DNA from 2 places in the Rhizobium sp. RAF36 genome. Region 2 is predicted to be linked to the other one. Evidence: predicted binding sites of a transcription regulator. Region 2 holds the regulator's gene; the other holds the start of a gene.
The links. Region 2 encodes HrcA, which represses chaperone genes, less so after heat shock. Its sites were predicted from a motif close to GTTAGCACTCNCNNNNNGNGAGTGCTAAC; they were not measured.

Region 1 (4,419 bases), on a different contig from region 2:
CGCTCCGACGGAGGTCGGGTCGCCCGTTATTCCTTTGGCCCGTGCGATCTCCCTGACAACACTCGCGCACAGACGCGCGTCTTCTTTCGATGGCAAGCTCATAACCACTCCGCGATTGGCTCGCCCCAGCGAGTGGGGCGAGCCTGGCCAGATTGTTTAGAAATCCATGCCTGCCCCAGCCGGGATCGCCGGCGCGGCATCCTTCTTGGGCTTCTCGGCGATCATCGCCTCGGTCGTCACCAGAAGGCCGGCGACCGAGGCCGCATCCTGGAGTGCGGTCCGCACGACCTTGGCCGGATCGATGACGCCCTGTGTATAAAGATCGCCGTATTCGCCGGTCTGAGCGTTCCAGCCGAAGGAGAAGTCGGTCTTTTCACGCAGCTTGCCGACGATGACGGAGCCTTCGGCACCAGCGTTTTCGGCGATCTGGCGAACGGGGGCCTCGATCGCCCTGCGGACGATCTCGATACCAACCTTCTGGTCTTGGTTGGCGGTTGCAAGATCGTCGAGTGCCTTTACAGCCCGCAACAACGCAACACCACCGCCCGGCAGGATGCCTTCCTCGACGGCGGCACGCGTTGCATGAAGCGCGTCGTCGACGCGATCCTTCTTCTCCTTGACCTCGACTTCCGTGGAGCCACCGACACGGATCACCGCAACGCCGCCTGCCAGCTTGGCCAAACGTTCCTGCAGCTTCTCGCGATCGTAGTCGGACGTGGTCTCTTCGATCTGCGCCCGGATCTGGGCGACGCGGCCGTCGATCTCGGACTTGGAGCCAACGCCGTCGATTATGGTGGTGTTTTCTTTCTCGATCGCCACCTTCTTGGCTCGACCGAGCATGTTGAGCGTTACGTTCTCAAGCTTGATGCCGAGATCTTCGGAGATGACAGTGCCGCCGGTCAGGATGGCAATGTCTTCGAGCATCGCCTTGCGGCGATCGCCGAACCCCGGCGCCTTGACAGCCGCAATCTTCAGACCACCGCGCAGCTTGTTGACGACGAGCGTAGCAAGAGCTTCGCCCTCGACGTCTTCCGCGATAATCAGCAGCGGTTTGGAGGACTGCACGACGGCTTCGAGGACCGGCAGCAAGGACTGAAGGTTCGACAGCTTTTTCTCGTGGATGAGGATATAGGGGTCCTCGAACTCGACGCGCATCTTGTCCTGATTGGTTACGAAGTACGGCGAGAGGTAACCGCGGTCGAATTGCATGCCTTCGACAACTTCGAGCTCGGTCTCGGCGGTCTTGGCTTCCTCGACGGTAATGACGCCTTCGTTGCCGACCTTTTCCATCGCCTCTGCTAGATATTTGCCGATCTCTTCGTCGCCGTTGGCCGAGATGGTGCCGACCTGGGCGATTTCGGAATTGCTGGTGATCTTGCGGGCGTTGGTCTTCAGTTCCTTAACGACGGCGTCGACGGCAATATCGATGCCGCGCTTAAGGTCCATCGGGTTCAGACCGGAGGCGACGGCCTTGGCGCCTTCCTTGACGATCGCCTGGGCGAGGACAGTTGCGGTGGTGGTACCGTCGCCGGCGAGATCGTTGGTCTTCGATGCCACCTCGCGCAGCATCTGGGCGCCCATGTTCTCGAACTTGTCTTCTAGTTCAATTTCCTTGGCGACCGAAACACCGTCCTTGGTAATGCGCGGCGCGCCGTAGGACTTGTCGATGACAACGTTGCGGCCTTTTGGGCCAAGCGTGACCTTCACGGCGTTGGCAAGGACATCGACCCCACGCAGCATGCGTTCGCGTGCATCGGTGTTGAATTTGACTTCTTTCGCAGCCATTTGTTCACTCCTTCAATAGGCAGCTTTTTGACTCATGGGCGGTAATGCGTGATTACGCGGCCCGCTTCTGCTCGGCCTGAGCTTCTATAATGCCCAGGACGTCGCTTTCCTTCATGATCAGCAGATCTTCGCCGTTGATCTTGATTTCGGTGCCGGACCATTTGCCGAACAGAATGCGGTCGCCAGCCTTGACGTCGAGCGCCTGAATCTGGCCAGTCTCGTTGCGTGCACCAGGGCCAGCGGCGACAACTTCGCCTTCCTGCGGCTTTTCCTTGGCAGTGTCAGGGATGATGATCCCACCCTTGGTCTTTTCTTCGGATTCAACCCGACGGACAAGAATGCGATCATGAAGCGGTCGGAACGACATGTTTTCCTCCATTGGACAAAAAAGATGACGCAAAATCCCCTGCCGGACCGGGTGACCAATCCGGACGGGGCGAACCTCATCTGAGCGTTCGCGTTCAAAATTTATTTTCGAGATTTTGTGATTTCAAGAGGGGCGGGAGAAAAAATTAGCACTCGATGTCGCCGGCTGCTAACATGCTGGAAAGGAACAATAAACGCCTTTGATGGTTTAAGAATACCGTTGATAGATGGATGATTTTACGTCACCTTCGCAGTGTCATGAAACGGAGATAAAGCATGCAATTCTCGTCGGATTTCGAGCGTCAGCTTAACGGCTACGGCCTCACCACCGCGCACATCCTCTACCGCATTCCCGATTTTGAATCCGTCCTGCAAACCTACGTTTGGCAGGACTACGATCTTGCACCGGACTTTCCAGAAATGCGCAAATTCCTGGACTTCTGGCGCAACAGCCTCGACGGACCGCTACACTCCGTCCGCTATACACACCGACGTCTGATTGGACCGAACGAATGGCGCCGTGTCGAAGGCGAGTTCAAGCTTCACTGAACTCTTGATTTTGATATTTCCGCTTCCTAGCTCACCCGGCGATCGGGGCTTGATCAGTCCGGTCGCTTTCCACGTCTGTATGGAGTGAGACCACATGGAAGAAAACATTAAAGTCATCAAAGGTGCCAGCATCCCGGAGAGGGAAAAGATCATTGTTGATTTCGCGCGCTGGCTCGAGACTGCTTCGCAAGATGCACTTGTCTACGGTGAGGGCCGTTTTGCTGTGATGTCGGCGAATATGGCGCAAGCGATCCGCATAAACGCCGACGAACTTGCGCGCGACAATCCCGAAGCGACCGAACGGGTACTGCAGCAAGCCTGCGCGATGATTTCAAAGTTCAAAGCAGCGTACCCGCATCGCGTTCTCAGTCGCTCAGTGCACTGACGATGGGGCAACTTGCGATCGGCGAAAAAAATGCGCAGCCGATCTTGAAATGGAAAATCGCTAAAACCAAATCGATTATTGCCAGCCGCTGAGACAGGGCTGACTTCGCCGGGAGCGCCGCTTTTGGCACTCTCGTACCCATGTTGCTTCAAGGAGGATATGGCTATGGCAACATCTTACGACTACGCACCTCTCTACCGCTCGAGCGTAGGTTTCGACCGGATCTTCACTCTTCTGGAGAACGCCCAGCGTGCCCGGTCGACCAACGACTGGCCGCCTTATGACATCGTCAAGAACAATGACGACACCTATACGATCTCGATTGCGGTGGCTGGATTTGCACAGGACGATCTCGATATCACTTTCCAGTCCAATCTGCTGACCGTCACCGGTAAGAAGCAGGAGACACCGGCCGATGGCTACCTGCATCGCGGCATCGCCGGACGCCCGTTTGAACACCGGTTCGAGCTTGCCGACCATGTCCGGGTGAACGGAGCAGATTTGAACAGCGGTCTTCTCTCGATTGAGTTGGTCCGTGAGATCCCTGAAGCATTGAAGCCCAGGAAGATCTCAATCCAGAGTACGCCTGCGTTGACGTCGACTGCTTCGGCGCAGATCGAAGCGCAGAAGGCGGCGTGACCTTTTAGTTCATTCAATGGTCAGCGGCGCCATCGCGATGGCGCCCATCGACATTCCGGGTTGGAAAGGAGAGAACGATGAAACCCGATATGTTCAGAAAACCTGTCACCATTCTCGTCGGCCTTGGCTTTCCTGCAGAAGTTCGCACCGTCATGGATGCTTACCGACATCTTGTTGAGTGGCCCACTTCGTTCAGGGACACGGCGCATTCAGTCGCCCTTAAAGCATGCCAGGCCGCGCTTCGTGGCGAGATCGAAGCGGAGACGGCGCGTGGTTTGTTTGTAGCATTCGCGCAGAAGCATGAACTTCTTGCGCCTCAAACATCTGCTGTCGTGGCGTCTCGCGCGCGAAGCGACCGCGATCCCCACGTGCAGTAAGGTCAAGTATTATGAGGCACATCGTGTTGCAGCAGTTGATCGACAATGCAGCAACAATGGGTCCGATTGTGTTGATGCGGGGGATGCATCTTAGACGGCCGACAGATGTTGTAGAGGCGTCGTCTCTCTCGACCGATGACAAACGGACGATCCTTGCTGCGTGGGCGTCCGACCTTTACGCGGTCGACTCGAAGCCAGCGCTTCGGCACTTGCCGGGAACGCCAGAACCGGTCTTAATCGATGAGGTTCAGTCAGCACTAATAGAACTCGATTTGCGGAATTCTTAGTTCCGTGCACCACACCGGAAGTACGGACCTT
Region 2 (4,419 bases):
TCGAAGGTCGTGCCGGTCTCGTCAGGCTCGACGAAATTGAGCTCGGCTGCCGACTTGGCTGTGAAACCCAGCGGGCCGATCAGGTCCTGGATTTCGCGGATCTTGCCGGCGTTGTGGCTGGCGACAATGATGGTCTTGGTGTCGAGCTTGCGCATTCTGTTTCCTATTCGATGCCCCAGATACGGGCTTCGGCGCATTCCAGGCTGTTGCTTTCCGGATCGCGAAAGTAGATCGAGCGGCCGCCATTCGGCCAGTGAACTTCGGATTCGATGGCGATGCCCGCCGCCGTCAGCCGGGCGGCCATAGCATCGATATTCCCGGCCGAAACGCGGAAGCAGGCGTGGCCCGCTCCCTTGGTGCCGTGCGGCGGAACCTGAAGCGCGCCCGGCGCCGGTGGCTTGACCGTCTCGTCCGGGTTGAAGATCAGCAACACCCCAGGACCGCACCGAAAGAAGACATGCCGGTTGGCAGCCCGCGTGATCTTGGAAAGACCGAGAATGCCTTCATAGAAAGCTTCGGCTCTATCCAGGTCCTTCGCGTAAAGCGCCGTTTCCAGCATGCCCTCAAGCATGTCGTTCACCCGGCGATTGCCTGCTTCTGCAGTTCCACGAGTTCGGCAATGCCGTTCTTTGCGAGGCCCATCAGCGATGCGAATTCGGCTTCGCTGAACGGCGTGCCTTCGGCCGTGCCCTGAATTTCGACGATGCTGCCGGCACCCGTCATGACGAAGTTAGCATCGGTTTCGGCCGAGGAATCTTCGATATAGTCGAGGTCGATGACCGGCTGGCTGGCGAAGATACCGCAGGAGATGGCCGCGACGTGATCCTTGAGAACACGATCGACCTTGATCATGTTGCGGCTTTCCATCCACTTCAGGCAGTCATAAAGCGCGATCCAGCCACCGGTGATCGAGGCCGTGCGCGTGCCGCCGTCGGCCTGGATGACGTCGCAGTCGATGGTGATCTGGCGCTCGCCGAGCGCAGTGAGGTCAACGACGGCCCGCAGCGAGCGGCCGATCAGGCGCTGGATTTCCTGCGTGCGGCCGCCCTGCTTGCCGGTCGCCGCTTCACGCTTCATGCGCTCGCCCGTGGCGCGCGGCAGCATGCCGTATTCGGATGTGACCCAGCCCTTGCCGGTGTTGCGCAGCCACGGCGGCGTCTTTTCTTCGAGGCTTGCCGTGCACAGCACATGCGTGTCGCCGAATTTCACGAGACAGGAGCCTTCGGCGTGCTTGGAAAAGTTGCGCTCGAAGCTGACCTTGCGCATCTGGTCGGTTTTTCTGCCTGACGGCCGCATTCTCTGTCTCCTGATGCATGAGCCGTTAGGCCGCGAGTGGCGGCACGGCATGATCATGCGTTGTTTCGTGATGCTGCCCCGCTTCTACGATTGGCCGCGGTCATTTGCAAATTCCCTTTTGCCACGCGGGCGAGATTGATTATATTTTGCAGATTGTCATCAGCGTGGGTGTTTCAGAATTCATGGGCTTCAGATCTACGTCGGTTTCGGATGCCGTTGCTGCGCTGGATGAACGCTCGAAGGAAATCTTCCGCCGTATCGTCGAAGGCTATCTGGAAAACGGTGAGCCGCTCGGCTCGCGTAATCTTTCCCGTATTCTTCCAATGTCGCTGTCTCCGGCCTCGGTGCGCAATGTGATGAGCGATCTGGAGGAACTGGGGCTCATCTACTCGCCGCATATCAGCGCTGGGCGTCTGCCGACCCAGGTCGGGCTCCGGTTCTTCGTGGATGCTTTCATGCAGGTCGGTGACCTCTCGGCCGAAGAGCGCGCCAGCATCGATCGTCAGGTGCGCGCCGAAAGCCGCGACAATCCGGTGGAATCGATGATGAACGAGGCAAGCCGGATGCTGTCGGGGATCTCCCGCGGCGCCGGCCTGGTGATCACATCGAAGAACGATCCGGTGCTGAAGCATGTCGAATTCATCCGTCTGGAGCCGACGAAGGCACTCGCGGTTCTGGTCGGCGAACATGATCAGGTCGAAAACCGGATCATCGAGCTTCCGGCGGGCGTGACGTCGTCGCAGCTGACCGAAGCCGCCAACTTCCTCAACGCCCACATGACCGGCCAGACGCTGCCGGAATTGCGCAAGCAGCTCGACCGGCTGAAAACGGATGTGCGCCACGAGCTCGACGCCTTGTCGCGCGACCTGGTGGAGCGCGGCATTGCCGTCTGGTCCGGCAGCCCGGATGAAGGTAAGCCTGCGCAGCTGATCATCCGCGGTCGTGCCAACCTGCTCGAGGGGCTGGACAGTGCCGGTGATCTCGACCGCCTGCGCATGCTCTTCGACGATCTGGAGAAGAAGGACAGCCTGATCGAGCTGTTGAATCTGGCGGAAAGCGGTCCGGGCGTCCGCATTTTCATCGGTTCCGAAAACAAGCTCTTCTCGCTCTCCGGCTCTTCGTTGATCGTCGCGCCCTATCGTGACGACGACGACCGGATCGTCGGGGCGGTCGGCGTCATCGGTCCGACCCGGCTGAATTACTCTCGTATCGTGCCGATGGTCGATTATACCGCCCAGCTGATTTCCCGCCTGTCGCGCGGGTCGCTCTGAAAAAGCCGGAATTTCCGGTTCTTTGTCACGCAGACTTGATTTTTTGCGGTCAAAGCTCGATATCGGGCGCATCCCGAAAGAACCCTTTACCCGGAGACCGTCATGACTGACGAAACGACGAAAAACGGACCTGAGGCTGTTGCGGCTGACGCTGCTGCGGACGCAGCCGCAAACGTCGAGAATGAAGCGGCCGCTGAGGCATCGTCCCAGCCGGATCCGTTGGAACTCGTGAAGGCAGAAAATGCCGAGCTGCGCGACCGCTATCTGCGCCTCGCCGCAGAGATGGACAACCTGCGCCGCCGCACCGAGCGTGAAGTGAAGGACGCGAAGTCCTATTCCGTTGCCGGTTTCGCGCGCGACATGCTCGCCGTATCCGACAACTTGCGCCGGGCGCTCGATGCCATTCCGGCCGAAGCCAAGGCTGCGGGCGAGGCCGGGCTGACGACCCTGATCGAAGGTGTCGAGATGACCGAGCGCTCCATGCTCTCTACGCTCGAGCGCCATGGCGTTCGCCAGCTCGATCCTGTCGGCCAGAAGTTCGACCCGAACTTCCATCAGGCGATGTTCGAAGTGCCGAACACGGAAGTTCCGAACAACACCGTCGTCCAGGTGGTGCAGGCCGGCTTCACGATCGGCGAGCGCGTGCTGCGCCCGGCCATGGTCGGCGTCGCCAAGGGCGGTCCGAAGCCCGAGGCAGAGACGGCCAATTCCTATCTGGATCAGAAGGACGCATAACGAAAAAGGGCCGCTGAGAAGCGGCCCTTTTCTTTTGGTCTTTGTTCTTGCTCAGATGCGGGCGAAACGCTCGATCAGCAGATCGAAGAAACCATCGGCATCGACGAAGCGCATGACCTTTGCATTGCGCTTGCGGTCGGTCACGTGCCACCAGTCGACGACGGTCATTCCGACCGTCAGCTCGGATTTCACCTCGATCTCGACATTGCACTCGCGGCCTTTGAAGAGCTCGGGCTTCAGCAGGTAGGCAACGACGGTCGGGTCGTGCAGCGGGCCGCCGTCGGAACCGTATTTCTCGATATCGAAGCGCTCGAAGAACTCCAGCATCTCTACCATCGCCTGCGCTGGCGCGGTGCCGAGATCGGCCATGCGCTTGACGCGGTCCTTGCGGGTCAGCAGCTGGTGCGTCACGTCGAGCGGCATCATCACCACGGGCACGCCGGAACGGAAGACGATATCGGCCGCTTCGGGGTCGACGTAGATGTTGAATTCGGCGGCCGGCGTGATGTTGCCGCCCTCGAAGAAGCCGCCGCCCATCATGACAAGCTCGCGGACGCGCGCAACGATGTCAGGCGCCTTCTGGAAAGCGAGGCCGATATTGGTGAGAGGGCCGAGCGTGCAGAGCGTCACGCTGCCTTCGGGCTCGCGGCGCAGCGTCTCGATGATGAAATCGACGGAATGCTGTGGCTGCAGCTGCATGGTCGGCTCCGGCAGCGTCGGGCCGTCGAGGCCGGTCTTGCCGTGGACGTGTTCGGCGGTGACGAGTTTGCGGGCGATCGGCTTGTCGGCGCCGGCAAAGACCTTGATGTCGGTGCGCTGGCAGAGCTCGCAGATGATGCGCGCATTGCGGCTGGTATAAGATAGCGGCACGTTGCCGGCGACCGTGGTGATGCCGAGAATTTCGAGCTCTTCGGGGCTGCCGAAGGCGAGCATGATCGCTGCGGCATCGTCCTGGCCCGGATCGGTATCGATGATGATCTTTCTGGGGTTTGCCATATACGTCGTCCCTCCTCAGGTGCACGTCGTTCTGGCAGGCACCATTTGTTTATGATTGCGTCGCAAATCGGCGCAGCCCTTACGGGTGACGATTTGATGCGAGCCCGCATGCGCTTTGTCA

Region 1: groES (co-chaperone GroES) is a predicted target of HrcA. The motif match lies at 2,297-2,325, and genes of this name have one in related genera.

Annotation. Positions count from the first base shown of each region.
Region 1 is NZ_JBFREC010000003.1:298,833-303,251, forward strand. Features, by position in the region: gene AB4Z25_RS12760 (hypothetical protein) at 1-102, opposite strand, end outside; gene groL (chaperonin GroEL) at 157-1,785, opposite strand; gene groES (co-chaperone GroES) at 1,838-2,152, opposite strand; gene AB4Z25_RS12775 (usg protein) at 2,428-2,700, shown strand; gene AB4Z25_RS12780 (hypothetical protein) at 2,795-3,085, shown strand; gene AB4Z25_RS12785 (Hsp20 family protein) at 3,251-3,724, shown strand; gene AB4Z25_RS12790 (DUF982 domain-containing protein) at 3,802-4,101, shown strand; gene AB4Z25_RS12795 (hypothetical protein) at 4,113-4,388, shown strand.
Region 2 is NZ_JBFREC010000002.1:302,933-307,351, forward strand. Features, by position in the region: gene rdgB (RdgB/HAM1 family non-canonical purine NTP pyrophosphatase) at 1-155, opposite strand, end outside; gene AB4Z25_RS07405 (VOC family protein) at 164-580, opposite strand; gene rph (ribonuclease PH) at 577-1,296, opposite strand; gene hrcA (heat-inducible transcriptional repressor HrcA) at 1,479-2,567, shown strand; gene grpE (nucleotide exchange factor GrpE) at 2,670-3,302, shown strand; gene AB4Z25_RS07425 (nucleoside hydrolase) at 3,354-4,298, opposite strand.